DNA from 2 places in the Aminobacter sp. BA135 genome. Region 2 is predicted to be linked to the other one. Evidence: predicted binding sites of a transcription regulator. Region 2 holds the regulator's gene; the other holds the start of a gene.
The links. Region 2 encodes PhoB, which activates phosphate uptake and scavenging genes when phosphate is short. Its sites were predicted from a motif close to TGTCATNNANCTGTCAT; they were not measured.
Positions count from the first base shown of each region.

Region 1: a site for PhoB is predicted at 4,325-4,341, ahead of SLT36_RS29410 (esterase-like activity of phytase family protein). Genes of this name have one in related genera too.

Region 1 covers NZ_CP139573.1:311,815-318,979, reverse strand. The annotation lists gene SLT36_RS29425 (ABC transporter substrate-binding protein) at 1-1,506, opposite strand, end outside; gene SLT36_RS29420 (helix-turn-helix domain-containing protein) at 2,199-3,080, shown strand; gene SLT36_RS29415 (hypothetical protein) at 3,325-4,233, shown strand; gene SLT36_RS29410 (esterase-like activity of phytase family protein) at 4,415-6,610, shown strand; gene SLT36_RS29405 (slr1659 superfamily regulator) at 6,702-7,040, opposite strand; gene SLT36_RS29400 (slr1658 superfamily regulator) at 7,059-7,165, opposite strand, start outside.
Region 2 covers NZ_CP139572.1:1,466,582-1,473,746, reverse strand. The annotation lists gene SLT36_RS07220 (CHASE domain-containing protein) at 1-89, opposite strand, end outside; gene SLT36_RS07215 (ATP-binding cassette domain-containing protein) at 210-998, opposite strand; gene SLT36_RS07210 (sugar ABC transporter permease) at 1,020-2,372, opposite strand; gene xylF (D-xylose ABC transporter substrate-binding protein) at 2,513-3,553, opposite strand; gene SLT36_RS07200 (ROK family protein) at 3,802-5,043, shown strand; gene phoB (phosphate regulon transcriptional regulator PhoB) at 5,070-5,759, opposite strand; gene phoU (phosphate signaling complex protein PhoU) at 5,858-6,562, opposite strand; gene pstB (phosphate ABC transporter ATP-binding protein PstB) at 6,601-7,165, opposite strand, start outside.

The sequences.
Region 1 (7,165 bases), on a different replicon from region 2:
GAACGAGGCCCAAGGAGACGGCCAGAAACCCTTCAATCCGGGCGCCTTGGCCGAAAGTGCGCTAAAATTTCCAACCTTGATTATTGGTGCTTGCTCCATGATCAGCGACTGCACGGTGCCAAAAGCAGCAACGCGCTTCGCCGGATCGGCGGTGCCTGTCAGCGCCGTCATCGCATCCGCAATTTCTGGCGTGCTCCACCAGCCGACCGCCGTTGGAGAAAAGATATTGATCAGCGCCGGCTCAGCCAAGAACGGGCTGTGCGTGATGAAGATGTCCCACAATTCAGGATTCAGGATGCGCTGGGTCAGTGTCGCCCAATCGACGACCTCCATTTTCACGTCGAAACCAGCGAGCTTCAGGTATTCTGCAGCGACCAGCGCCATCTTGTAATGAAACTCGTACTGGCGACTGGTCAGAATCCGCAGCGGCGTCGGCGTCGTCAGCCCGGCGTCGGTGAGCAGCTTCTTTGCTGCATCGGCATCGCCGACATCATAGTTGCCCTCAACACCGACGTTGCTATGCCATTGGTATCCCTCCGGATACATTGCGCCCTCGACAGCAAAGAATTTCGGGTCGCCAAAGGCGGCAGCGAGCATATCGCTTTCGCTGAGGGCCGCCTGCACGGCCTTTCTCACCTTTACGTCAGCAAGAACGCCTTGCTTGGCATTCATGCGCATCATCAGCCAACCGGAGTTCTGCAACAGAACCGCCTCTGACTTGCTGTCGGCGAGCCGGCCCATTTGTTCGACGGGCAGCGAGTCCGTATATGCAAATTGCCCCGCAATGGCCCCTTCGAGACGGGTGGAGGCGTCCGGTGCCGGAACGAACCTGATCTCGTCGAGATAAGCGATCCTCGCACCAGCATAACCGGAGCCTTCCTCGGCGCGCGGCTTGTATTTGTCAAAGCGCGTCAGCTGGATGTATTGATCCGGCTTGCGCTCCTTGAGCTGATAGGGGCCGGTGCCGATGACCTCGACCATCGGGTCTGCCTGCTTTTCGCTGGGCAGCATGATCGCGGCGGAATTGTTGAATGCAAGCAGAGCCGGCAGTGCTGAATAGGGCTTGGTCAGGGTGATACGAATTGTCGACTGATCGACAGCCTCGATCTGCTTGACGGTCGGAGCGATCTGCTTACCCCGGCCTGCGAGCTTCATCCAGCGGTCCAGGGAAGCGACGACGTCTGCGGCGTCGAACTGGGTGTCGTCGTGGAAGACGACGCCCTGGCGCAGCTTGATGGTGTACACGGTCCCATCGTCGCTCACCTCGGGCAAGCTCTCCGCCAGCAGCGGCGCGACATTCCAGTTCTTGTCGAAGGTAAAGAGCGTCTCGAAGATGTGCTGGCTGATCATGCCGACGAGATCTGTCGACGTAACCATCGCGTCGAGCGTTGGTGGCTCTCCAACCGTCGCGACATTGATGATGCCACCTTTGGTTGGCTCCGCATAAGCCGCAGATGCGGTTGAAAGCGCGGCCAACGCAGAAACAACAGCCAGTCTCATCGTCATAATGCCAGTCCTCCCAGACTTCCAGTGTAATGGAATATATTCCATATTTTAGAGGCTAGGCTTTTGTCGGTTGTTGTCAAACCTTTTCTGCCGATCCAGTGGCATTGATGCTTGGGCCAATGCACGTCGATCCCTCTTCGCCGAGCTACTTCGGGGCGCGAAGGTTTGCCCGGTTAGGATCGGCCCTGATGGCATAGAACAGCGTGCCCACGCCCACACGGCCGTGAAGCTTGGCGTTGCGCTTCGGTTGTGGAGCGGCGCCGCGTCAGCGGTCCCTGATCTGGTGGAGCTGATGCCTGGACCGCGGCTGGATCTCGATATCGCTAGGCGACATGGCCTGCGTCTGGTCTTGCTGCCATGACCGAACCTGCCGAGATATATTGTATATATATACTTAAATTCATGTGCATCTTAAAAGCAACTTCGTGAATAGATGATAGTTTGATAATTGATCACCTCCGTAGGTCGCATGGGGGTGCGGTGTGGTCGTGTCAAGTATCTTTCCCGAGATGCAACAGACTGGTACGAATGGCTCAAAAGTACGGACTCTCAATTATTCAGTCTCAGGTGATACGGACTCTGATAGCTTTAAATCTTGGCAACAGCTTCTGGCGTCGCTGTTCAGGGTGACGCGGCCGTTTCATCGGCGAGAGCATGGTTTTTTCGCCTCGCTGACCGTTTACCACCTAGGCTTGGCGCTGGTTCTGCACGGAAAGAGCGATGCCGTGCGTTACTCGCGATCCGATGCCTGGACCCTGCGCGATGACTTGGATCATCTTTTCATCCATGTCTGCAGCCAGGGCGGCGGCCATCTCAGGCGCGCCGGCGAGAACAGGCGGCTGAACCATCTCGATGTCGGGATCGTCGACCTGGCAAGCCCGCTCGATTTCGTCGCCTATGCCAGCGAAAGCGTAAGCCTTGTGTTGCCGCGATCGCTCCTGTCGCCGACCACCGGCGAACTGGACAGGCAGCATGGCCGCATTCTGTTGCGGGACACCCCGGTTGGCGGTCTGCTTGGGCAGCACATCGTGACCCTGTGCCAGACGGCGCCACGGCTATGGCTCCACGAGGCGGTGGCGCTCGCTCGGGTGACGGCGAACCTGGCCGACACATGCCTGGGCATCGGCGCCGTCTCGTATCCGGCGCCCACGACGACGTCTCACGGCGGTCTCATGCGGTCCATCCGAGGTTACATCGAAGAGCGGCTGCATCAGCCGGACCTGGCGCCCGAAGAAGTGGCCTCAGCGTTCCTCATTTCGCGAAGCCAACTCTATCGGTTGTTCGAGACATCTGGCGGCGTCAGGCACTACATCAGCCGTCGCCGCCTTCGCCGCGCGCTGCTCGACATCTGCAGCCCGGCCCTTCGCCATAGGCGTATCGGCGACATCGCCTACGATCTCGGCTTCAGGAATGAGGCTCATTTCAGCCGGATCTTCCACGACGCCTTCGGCAGTTCGCCCCGTGCTGCACGCGCTGCCAGCAAGCGCGGCGATGCTGAATGGCTCGCGGTCGCCTCTCCCGCACCGGGCGGTAATCAGCTGGAGCATTGGCTCAAAGAGTTGATGGCTGGGTGACCTACCCACAGGCGCCTCGCGGTGGAGAGCCAGCAGAGCTTGCTGGGACAGACAGACATGTTTTTGGGACGCCAGCCGGAGGACGGGTCTCCGAAAATGCGACAGATTATATTTAGCGGCGTGGCGGAAGGTTACTTAAAATACTACGAAATATTCTTGGAGTTCCAAGAGTTTCGTGGGAGCGCGCTTCGCGGCGATTTCTGTTGTGTCTGATTTTTGTCAACCATAGTTCCAGGAGGCCAAAATGGCGAAGCTACACATCTACAAGAAGGTCGGGAATACATGGACGAAGATCGCCAATGGTGACGGCACCGTCAGCACCGACGAGCCGTTCACGGTTACCTTGTCGTCAGGGTCCGTCACCAGCGGAAACACCTACGACATCAGGCAAGGCCAGTCGGTGACCGGTGACCTGTGCAATTGCACTGCGGTCAACGGCAAGAACGCGACCTTCAGCGCGGCGGCGGCCGACGAGGTGGAGACCTACGAACGGGATGTCGCACGGCAGAGCCTGGCGAGCTTCTACGCGGCCCTGGACGCTGTGTCCAAGGCAGTGACAATCCTTGTCGATCTCGATGACCTGGCCACGCTCAAGACCAACAACTACGCCATGTGTTTTGCCAAGAAGGTCGCCTCCGGCAGCGACGGCGGCAGCTACAACGTCGTCTGGCAGTCGCTGACCAAATATGTCTACAGCACTGCCTTCTCGTGGACGCCTCAATTCTCGCTGTTCGGCACCAATGTCTTCGCCGACACGGTGACGGTCACGGCGACAACCAACCAGCGGGCGCTCGGCCTCGGCCAGCAGTGCCTGCTCGACGCGAACGGTATCCTGCAGCCGCCGGCGACCGGCGGTCCAGTCACCGGTGTCTCCATGCAGAACCAGTTCGGCCTGATCCACCCGGCGCTGAGCCAGATCTCGACGCTGAACGGTGTCCAGCAGACGACGCCGCTCTACGTGGCGCCCAGCGGCATGGTTCAGGGCTCGGTGACGCTGACCCCGATCGACACCGTGATGGTGTGGTTCCAGCAGGACATCGCCACCTCAACGATGTTCAGTTCGGCTCGCTCCATGTCCACCGAGATCGACCTCACCTCGACCAACACCGCCACCCGCCTCTACAAGGGCGGCCAGTGGTCGACCCCATCCTGACCTGCAAAGACTCCCGGGCGGTGCTCGTCGCCCGGGAGGTCTTTCGCGGCAACGCAATACCCCCTCACCATCGTTCGGCGCTCGTCGCACCTGTCATGAAACCATCATGCTGTTGTCATCGCGCTGAAATCTCATTGCCCCAAACGAGGACCGCAATTCCGTTCAGGCAAAGAGGTTTCCCATGTCACGCAAGCTCCTGCTTTTGACGTCCGCGCTGGCGGCGTCCGCAGCCTTCCCCGCTTATGCCGACCAGGCGTTCAACCGGATCGCCACCTTCCCGGTCGCAACCAATCTGCCGGCTGGCGTCGACGCCGCGACTCTGACCTCGTCGGAGATCATCGCCGCGACCGAAGACGGCATGACGCTGGTCTACTCCGACAGCCCGCTCGGCGCCGTCGGCTTCATCGACATCACCGACGCCAAGGCGCCGAAGGCTGCCGGTATCGTCAAGATCGAAGGCGAGCCGACTTCCGTTACGGTCCTGGGCGGCAAGATCTTCGCCGGCGTCAACACATCGAAGACCAAGCAGGAGCCTTCGGGCAACCTGACCATTATCGACCTCGCCTCCAAGGCAATCGACGCCTCCTGCGATCTCGGCGGCCAGCCGGACTCGGTGGCGCTGAGCAAGGACGGCAAGTTCCTCGCCATTGCGATCGAAAACGAGCGCGACGAAGAGCTGAACGAAGGTGCGCTGCCGCAGCTGCCGGCCGGCAATCTGAAGATCGTCTCGTTGAAGGACGGTACCGCCGACTGTGCGTCGATCAGGACGGTCGACCTGACCGGTATCGCAGCGGTTGCGCCGGAAGATCCGGAGCCGGAATTCGTCGCCTTCAACGAAGCTGGAGAGATCGCCGTCACGCTGCAGGAAAACAACCACATCGCGATCGTGGATGCAGCCTCGGGCAAGATCGTCTCGCATTTCTCGGCGGGCGAAGTGACGCTCGAAAACGTCGACACCAAGAAGGACGGTGCTCTGAGCTTCACCGGCAAGGTCGAGAACGCTGTGCGCGAACCCGATGCGGTGAAGTGGCTCGACAATGATCGTCTCGTCGTTGCCAATGAAGGCGACTACAAGGGCGGTGCGCGCGGCTTCACCATCTTCTCCAAATCAGGCGAAGTGCTCTACGAGTCCGGTCCATCCTTCGAATACCAGGCCGCCGCCGCCGGTCACTATCCCGACGGCCGCAACAAGAAGGGTATCGAGCCGGAAGGCCTGGAGTTCGCCCAGTTCGGCGGCCAGAAATACATCTTCGTTGCCGCCGAGCGGGCGTCGCTGATCGGCGTCTACAGAGACACCGGCAAGGAGCCGGAATTCGTCCAGCTGCTGCCCTCGGGCATCGGCCCCGAGGGCCTCGTCGCCATCCCGCAGCGCAACCTGCTGGTCACCGCCAACGAGACGGATCTCGGCGAGGACGGCCTCGCACGTTCGCATGTCATGGTCTATGAGCTCGGCGAAGGTGCAGCCAACTATCCGCAGATCGTGGCAGCTCCCAACGAAGACGGCACGCCGCTCGGCTGGGGCGCACTTTCGGGTCTCGCCGCCGATCCCAAGGAAGCCGGCAAGCTCTATGCGGTGTCGGACTCGGTCTACCGCTCGGCGCCGGCGATCTTCACCGTCGATACCACCAAGAGCCCTGCCCTGATCACCGCAAAGACCGTCGTCACGCGTGACGGCAAACCGGCGCAGAAGCTTGATCTCGAAGGCCTGGCACCGGATGGCAAGGGCGGCTTCTGGCTCGCCTCCGAAGGCCGTACCGACAAGCTGACCCCGCACGCCATCTTCAACGTCAACGCCAAGGGTGAGATCAAGGAAGAAATCGCGTTCCCGGCCGAGCTGCTGGCGCACGAGACCCGCTTCGGCCTCGAAGGCATCACCACGCTTGGCGAAGGCGACGACCTGACCCTGGTCATGGCGATCCAGCGCGAATGGGCAGACAACCCCAAGGGCCAGGTCAAGCTCTTGGCCTACAAGCCCAAGGACAAGGAATGGTCGGCGGTCCGCTATCCGCTCGACAAGACCGAGAAGGGCTGGGTCGGACTGTCGGAGATCACCGCCCATGACGGCAAGTTGTTCATCGTCGAACGCGACAATCTGATCGGCCAGGAGGCAGTCAACAAGCGTCTCTACTCGGTCGCGCTCGAAGGTTTTAAGCCGGCCAAGCTCGGCGGTGAGCTGCCGGTGGTGGCGAAGACGCTGGTGCGCGACCTGGTGCCGGATCTCAAGGCCGCGAGCAACGGCTACGTCGTCGACAAGGTCGAAGGTTTTGCCATCGATACGTCGGGTGAGGCCTTTGTCGTCACCGACAATGACGGCGTCGACGACTCCTCGGGCGAAACCCTGTTCATTCGTCTGGGCAATATCGCAGCGGTCAACTGATCGGATGACGTCAGTCGAAACGAAAAAGCCGCGGCATCGATGCCGCGGCTTTTTCTGCTGTCCGGCGTTGCGGAGGCTGGATGGTGTTCGTTCAATCGATCTGCAGGACCAGCGCCGGATGCAGCTTCTTCAGGTTCGGCAGCGACTTCGACTGCCATGGGATCTCGGAGCTGCCGCGCACGACGAGTTGCACATCTGGGTGTTTGCGCACCTCGATGGTGAACTTGGCCAAAAGGTTGATGCCGGATGAGTTGAGAAACTCGAGGTCGGTCAAGTTGAGTGTCATCGTCTCAGGCTTTTCAGCCAGAATGGCGGTCATGACAGCCAGCACCGGCGCATAGGCTTCGGAGCCGGCAAGCCGCATGGAGCCGTCGAAATAGACATCGCTGTTTTCGGTCCAGACGCGATAGTCATCGGTTCTTACTTCCATGTGCGCTTTCATTCTTTCCTAGTGAGTCTGCGAGATCGGGATCGTGGCGTAGGTCTCGACGTGCACCCGGTTGCTGGACTCAACCGGGCTGAAGATCCATGCCAGTCTGGCGCCATAGTCGCTCA
Region 2 (7,165 bases):
TCCACGGTCGCCAGATACACGAGCCCGGCCATCGTCAGGCTGACGAGGGTCACGGCGATAAAGATCAGACTGGGGAAGTACTTTCTCAATTCCGGCTGGCTCGCGTCACCCACGCACCATTAAAGCACGATCGCGCAAAGGTGAAACTGCTTTTCGCGATCGTGCATTGAGCCAGACGTGCGGCCTGCCTGAGCCGGCAAAGGGCCTGTTCAGGCAGCGATCTGCATTGCCCCCGGTCCGGGCGTTGCGCCAGGCGGACACTTGCCGAGAATGATCATGCCCAACACCTCATCCTTGGTCACGTCCTCGGTGCGGGCCGTGCCGACGACCTGGCCGTTCTTCATCACGCAGACACGGTCGGCGAGATCGAACACGTCGTGGATGTCGTGGCTGATGAGAAAGATGCCGATGCCGTCTGCCTTGAGCTGCTTGACCAGTTCGCCGACCTGCGCCGTCTCCTGTGGTCCTAGGGCTGCCGTCGGCTCGTCCATGATCAGTATGCGGGCATTGAACAGGATGGCACGTGCGATCGCCACAGACTGACGCTGGCCACCGGAGAGCTTGCTGACCGGCTCCTTGAAGCGCTGGAAGCGCGGGTTGAGCCGGCCCATCACCTTGCGCGCCTCGGCTTCCATGGCGACGTCGTCGAGCGTGCCATAGGCGGTCATGATCTCGCGGCCGAGGAAGAGGTTGGCGGCGGCATCGACATTGTCGGCCAGTGCCAATGTCTGGTAGATCGTCTCGATGCCGTATTTCTTGGCGTCGCGCGGGTTGGAGATCGTGGCCTCCTCGCCCCGGACCAGGATGGTGCCGGCGTCGCGCTTGTAGGCACCCGACAGGATCTTGATCAGCGTCGACTTGCCGGCACCATTGTGACCGAGCAGCGCCACCACTTCACCGGGATAGAGGTCGACCGAAGCATCGTCGACGGCACGGATGCCGCCGAAGGCGATGGAGATGTTCTTGAGGTCGACGAGCGGGATACGGGTCTGTTCCATGATCTTGGCTCCCGGATTTCGTTAGACGCGCTTGCGATAGAGCGTGTCGAGCCAGACGGCCACGACCAGCACCAGGCCAACGACGATGTTCTGCAGCGGCGTGTCGATGTTGAGCAGCACCATGCCCGACTGCAATGACTGCATCAGAAGCGCACCCAGCATGGCACCGGCAACAGTGCCGGAGCCACCGGCGAGCGAGGTGCCGCCAATGACCGCTGCCGCGATGACCAGCAGTTCGTCCAGGGTGCCGAGCGAGTTGGTAGCCGAGTTCAGGCGAGCACTGGAGACTGCCGCCGAGATCGCCGCCAGCACGCCCATGATCATGAACACCTTCATGGTGATCCAGCGCGTGTTGATACCGGCGAGGTTGGCTGCTTCCGGGTTACCGCCGATGGCGAAGACATAACGACCGAAGCGTGTGCGGTTGGTGACGAAGGTCATGACGATGCCCACGGCCACCGCGATCAGGACGGGAATGGCGATGCCATGGGCGATGAACAGGCCGCCTTCAGGGATGGTAATGCCGTTGGCCTCGGCGTAGCGACGCACGATACCGATCGGCCAAGGGTAGGAGTTGGCGATCCAGATCGCGCCAAGGATGACCCCGCAGGTAACGGCGCCGAGAAATGCCTCTGCCCAGACCGGCCGCAGCGGAAACTTGAAGCGCTTGCGTTGCTGGCGGCCACGCAGCAGCAGGAACACCACAGCCAGGCATGCGACAAGGCCGACGATCCAACTCCACGTCGCTCCGATGGCGCCCTGCGGACCACCACCCATGAGCTGGAAGGTGGCATCGAGCGGCGCGATCGTCTGGCCTGACGTGACCCACCAGGCCGCCCCGCGCCAGATCAGCAATCCGCCCAGCGTCACGATGAAGGCAGGAACCTCCATGTAGGCGATGACGAAACCTTGCAGCGCGCCTATCATCAGACCAAGCGCAATACCAATGGCAAGTGCCAACGCCCAGATCCACGGATTACCAAGTTCGAGACCGACGGCTTTGACCAGGAAATGCACCTGGGCAAAGCCCATCACCATGCCGATCAGGCCTTCGGCCGACCCGACCGACAGGTCGATATTGCGCATGACGATAACCAGCACCATGCCGGTCGCCATAATCGCCACGGCAGACGCTTGCACCGACAGGTTCCACAGATTGCGGGCGGTCAGGAAGGTGCGGCTGTCGAATTCGAACGGGTTGACGCCAAGGCGCAAGCTCGAAATCACCTGCAGCCCGACCCAGATCAGGAGCAGCGCGCCGACCATGCCGAGCATGCGCGTATCGATCTCGGTTGCCTTGAGAAAGCGTCCGACCGGGCTGAGTTCGGTCGTTCGCGCTCGGTCTGCCGGCGCGTTGGTTGTCGTGTCTGTCATTGTTACCTCCCGACCGGATAGCCGTCTAAGCGGCAGCCGGTGTGCGCATGATAGGGTCAATCCGCCATGTCATGAAGCGGGCGCTTTTGAAAAACGCCGCGGGCAAGCCGCGGCGTTTGACCGACCGGATCGAACCGATCTCAGTTGCAGGCTGCGACCGAACCGGCCGCCACGCCCTGGCAGACCACGTCCTTGCCAACCCAGCCGGCGTCGATGACGACGTTGAGGTTGTCCTTGGTGATCGGAACAGGCGTCAGGAAGACCGAGTTCAGCTCGAGGCCGCCAGGCGTCTTGAACTTGGTGACGTTGGCGATCTCTTCCATCTTCTTGCCGTCGGCGAGCTGCGAGGCGATTTCAGCCGCGTTCTTGCCAAGCTCGCGCGCGTCCTTCCACACCGAGACGGTCTGAGTGCCGAGCGCGATGCGGTTCAGCGCGGCATGGTCGCCGTCCTGGCCCGACACCGGCACCGAGCCGGCGAGGCCCTGTGCCTGGAGCGCTGCGATCGCGCCGCCGGCGGTGCCGTCGTTCGAAGCCACGACCGCATCGATCTTGTTGTCGTTGGCGGTCAGGAACTGTTCCATGTTCTTCTGGGCATTGGCCGGCAGCCAGCCATCGGTATAGGCCTCGCCGACATTCTTGATCTTGCCGGCGTCGACGGCTTCCTTGAGTACTTCCATCTGCCCGGCGAACAGGAAGTCGGCGTTCGGATCGGCACCGCTGCCCTTGATGAAGACGTAGTTGCCTTCAGGCTTGGCGGCGAACACACCCTTGGCCTGCATGCGGCCGACTTCCTTGTTGTCGAAGGTCAGGTAGAAGGCGTCCTTGTTCTCGATCAGGCGGTCGTAGCCGACAACAGGAATGCCTTCGGCGACGGCCTTGTCGACAGCCGGTCCGATGGCCGAGGCGTCCTGAGCCAGGATGATCAGCGCGTTGGCGCCCTGGGAGATCAGGCTTTCGACGTCGGTCAGCTGCTTGGCCGGCGACGACTGCGCGTCAGCTGAGATGTACTTGTCGCCGGCGGCCTCGATGGCGGCCTTCATGGCGGCTTCGTCGGTCTTCCAGCGCTCTTCCTGGAAGTTCGACCAGGAGACGCCGATGACCTTGTCCTTTGCCGAAGCCACTGCCGTAAGCGACAGAGTCATGGCAACGCCCGCCAGGATGGCGGTGGTAAACTTTTTCATTATTTCCTCCCTGCGCCCAATGGGCGCGCCTACTTCGCGATAGCCCTTGGAGAAGCTCTTTTTTTCGAGCCTCGAAAAAATACTGACTCAATGCCCGGCCACTGTCAACATGGTTTCGCGAGCGCTCCTTATTTTTTTCGGAGCCCGAAATAAATAGAGACATTTGGCGCTGGGTCTGGCACAATCACTTGGCGCGTAAGGGACTGCCGCTAAGAAGGGCAGCGCTTCGCCGGGAGGAAGACGAGCACATGTCGGTCGGCATACGTCACGACGATCTGAGACGGCGCAACCGCGCCATGGTTATATCCGCGGTTCGCCGAGCCAGCCAGCCATCGCGAACCGAAATCGCCGCCACCACCGGCCTCAGCCATTCGACGATCTCGACGATTTCCTCCGATCTCATATCAGAAGGCATCCTTGCCGAGGCCAAGTTCAGCGAACCCGTCTCCATGAAACGGGGGCGGCCGCAGGTCGGGTTGATGCTCGATGCCGATGCTGCGTCAGTCGTTGCGGTCGTGCTCTCGCTCAACAGCCTGTCCGCCGCCATCATCGACTATGCCGGCAACACCGTGACCGAAGAGACCCGGCGGCTTGTCACGCAGCAGATGCCTGCCGAGGCGCTGGTCGACGAATGCGTCGGAATGGTCCGGCGCCTGATCGACAGCGCCGGCGCTTCGGGCGGCGCCGTCCTACGCATCGCCATCGCCGTCCAGGGCATCACCGACGCCGCCTCGCGCAAGCTGTTGTGGTCGCCGATCACCCGCTACGACGACATCCCCTTCGCCGACCGGCTGGAGCAGGAGTTCGGCGTGCCTGTGTCGGTCGAGAACGACTGCAACATGATCGCCGAGGCCCTGCGCTGGCGAGATCCGGTGCGTTATCGCGACGACTTCATCGCCATCCTGCTCTCGCACGGCATCGGCATGGGCCTCGTCATCAAGGGCGAGCTGTTCACCGGCACGCAGTCGTCGGGTGCCGAGTTCGGCCACATGATCCACCGCCCGGACGGCGCGCTTTGCCGCTGCGGCCGCCGCGGCTGCATCGAGGCCTATGCCGGCAACTACGCCATCTGGCGCAACGCAAGGGTTGGCGACGAGAATGCCGAGCCGCTGGCCGACCTGTCCGACGACGACATCAGGGCCGTGGCCGATGCGGCACGTGACCATGATGGCCCCGAACGTGAGGCCTTCCGCAAGGCCGGCGAAGCTATCGGCTTTGGTCTCGGCTCGATGTTTGCGCTGTTCGACCCCGCCCCCCTCGCCTTCGTCGGCGTCGGCGCAACCGCCTTCGACATCATGGAGCCACATGTGCGCGCGGCCATCGCCAAGACGGCGGGCGGGCTGCACTCGAAGGCGATCTCCTTCGACACCGAGCCCAACGAGGTTCCACTCAAACGCGAGGGCGCGATGATGCGCGCGCTGCTTGCCGTTGATCAGGAGATCTTTGCCGCAGGCACGGCTCCACGCCGTGCCGGTGCCGACGTCGCCTAGCTGAGCGGAAAAGAGCCCGAAGCGGCTCAGTCCTCGCGGATGGCGTAGCCGGCACCGCGGATGGTCCGGATCACGTCAGGCATGCGGCCGTTGTTGACCGCCTTGCGCAGGCGCCCGACATGCACGTCAACGGTGCGCTCGTCGATATAGATCGTCTCGCCCCAGACATTGTCGAGCAGCTGGCTGCGCGAGAACACGCGGCCCGGGTGCCGCATCATGAATTCGAGCAAGCGGAATTCGGTCGGCCCGAGCTTGATCTCGCTCTTCTTGCGGTAGACGCGGTGCGACTCGCGGTCGAGCATGATGTCGCCGACCTTGAGCACCGAGGACAGCACCTCGGGTTTGGCCCGGCGCAGCAGCGCCTTGACGCGCGCCATGAATTCCGGCGTCGAGAACGGCTTGACCAGATAGTCGTCGGCACCGGTCGAAAGGCCACGCACCCTGTCGCTTTCCTCGCCCCGCGCCGTCAGCATGATGATCGGCAGGCGTTCGGTGTCGGGACGCATCCTGAGCCGACGGCACAGTTCGATACCCGACAGCGCCGGCACCATCCAGTCGAGCACCAGCAGGTCGGGCACGTTTTCCTGGAGCCGGATCTCGGCCTCGTCGCCACGCGTGACGACCTCGACCTGATAACCTTCGGATTCGAGATTGTAGCGAAGCAGCACGCCCAGCGGCTCTTCGTCTTCGACGACCATGACCTTGGGAGCGATCATTGGCTATACCTTGTCCTTGCGGATGGCCGCTTCTGGACCATGCGCTGATTTAACCTATGCAGCGCCCCCGCGCCAAACGCATGCGGTTGCGGAAATGCTCAGGCCGGAACCGTCGTCGTGGTCTCGTCGACCTTGGGCCGGTTCAGCGGCAGCTGCGTACCCGTCACGACGAAATAGGCGTTCTCGGCGATGTTGGTGACATGGTCGCCGATGCGCTCGAGGTTCTTGGCGCAGAACAGCAGATGCGTGCAGGCCGTGATGTTGCGCGGATCTTCCATCATGTAGGTCAGGAGTTCGCGGAACACGGCGGTGTACTGGATGTCGATCTTCTGGTCGTCGGCGCGCAGATCCTTCAGGCCCTCGGCCTGGCGCGCGACATAGAGATCGACGACGCCGCGAACCTGGCCGAGCACCAGCTGCGCCATCGCATCGATCGAATGCGAGAGATTGCGCGGGGTCGGCGACTGGCCGACGGCGCCGACGCGCTTGGCAATGTTCTTGGCGAGGTCGCCGATGCGCTCGAGGTCACCCGCCATGCGGATGGCACCGACCACGGCGCGCAAATCCTGCGCCATCGGCTGGCGCTTGGCGATCAGCGTGATCGCCGAATTGTCGAGATCGCGCTGCTTGGCGTCCATGATCGTATCGTCGGCAACGACGTTCTGCGCCAGTGCCTGGTCGGACGTGAGAAGCGCGCGGATGGCGCCGGCCACCATTGCGCCGGAAAGATCGCCCATGTCGCGGATGAGCTGGTCGACGTGCTGAAGTTCTTCGTCGAAGGACCGGACTGTATGTTCGCCCATGATTTCTTCCTCGTATCGTGTGCCGCGACGAAACCCACTCAGCCGAAGCGGCCGGTGATGTAGTCCTGCGTCCGCTTGTCGTCGGGGTTGGTGAACATCTTGTCGGTCGGGCCTTCCTCGACGAGATAGCCGAGGTGGAACATCGCCGTGCGCTGCGACACGCGCGCCGCCTGCTGCATCGAGTGCGTGACGATGACGATCGTGTAGTTCTCGCGCAGTTCGTCGATCAGCTCCTCGACCTTGGCGGTGGCGATCGGGTCGAGCGCCGAACACGGCTCGTCCATCAGGATCACCTCGGGCGAAACGGCGATGGCGCGCGCGATGCACAGGCGCTGCTGCTGGCCGCCCGACAGGCCGGTGCCCGGCTCGTTGAGACGATCCTTGGCTTCGTTCCACAGAGCGGCCTTCTGCAGGCTCTTCTCGACGATCACGTCGAGCTCGGCCTTGTTCTTGGCGAGACCATGGATGCGTGGGCCGTAGGCAACGTTCTCGTAGATCGACTTCGGGAACGGGTTCGGCTTCTGGAACACCATGCCGACGCGGGCGCGCAGCTCGACGACGTCGATCTTGGGATCGTAGATGTCTTCGCTGTCGAGCGTGATC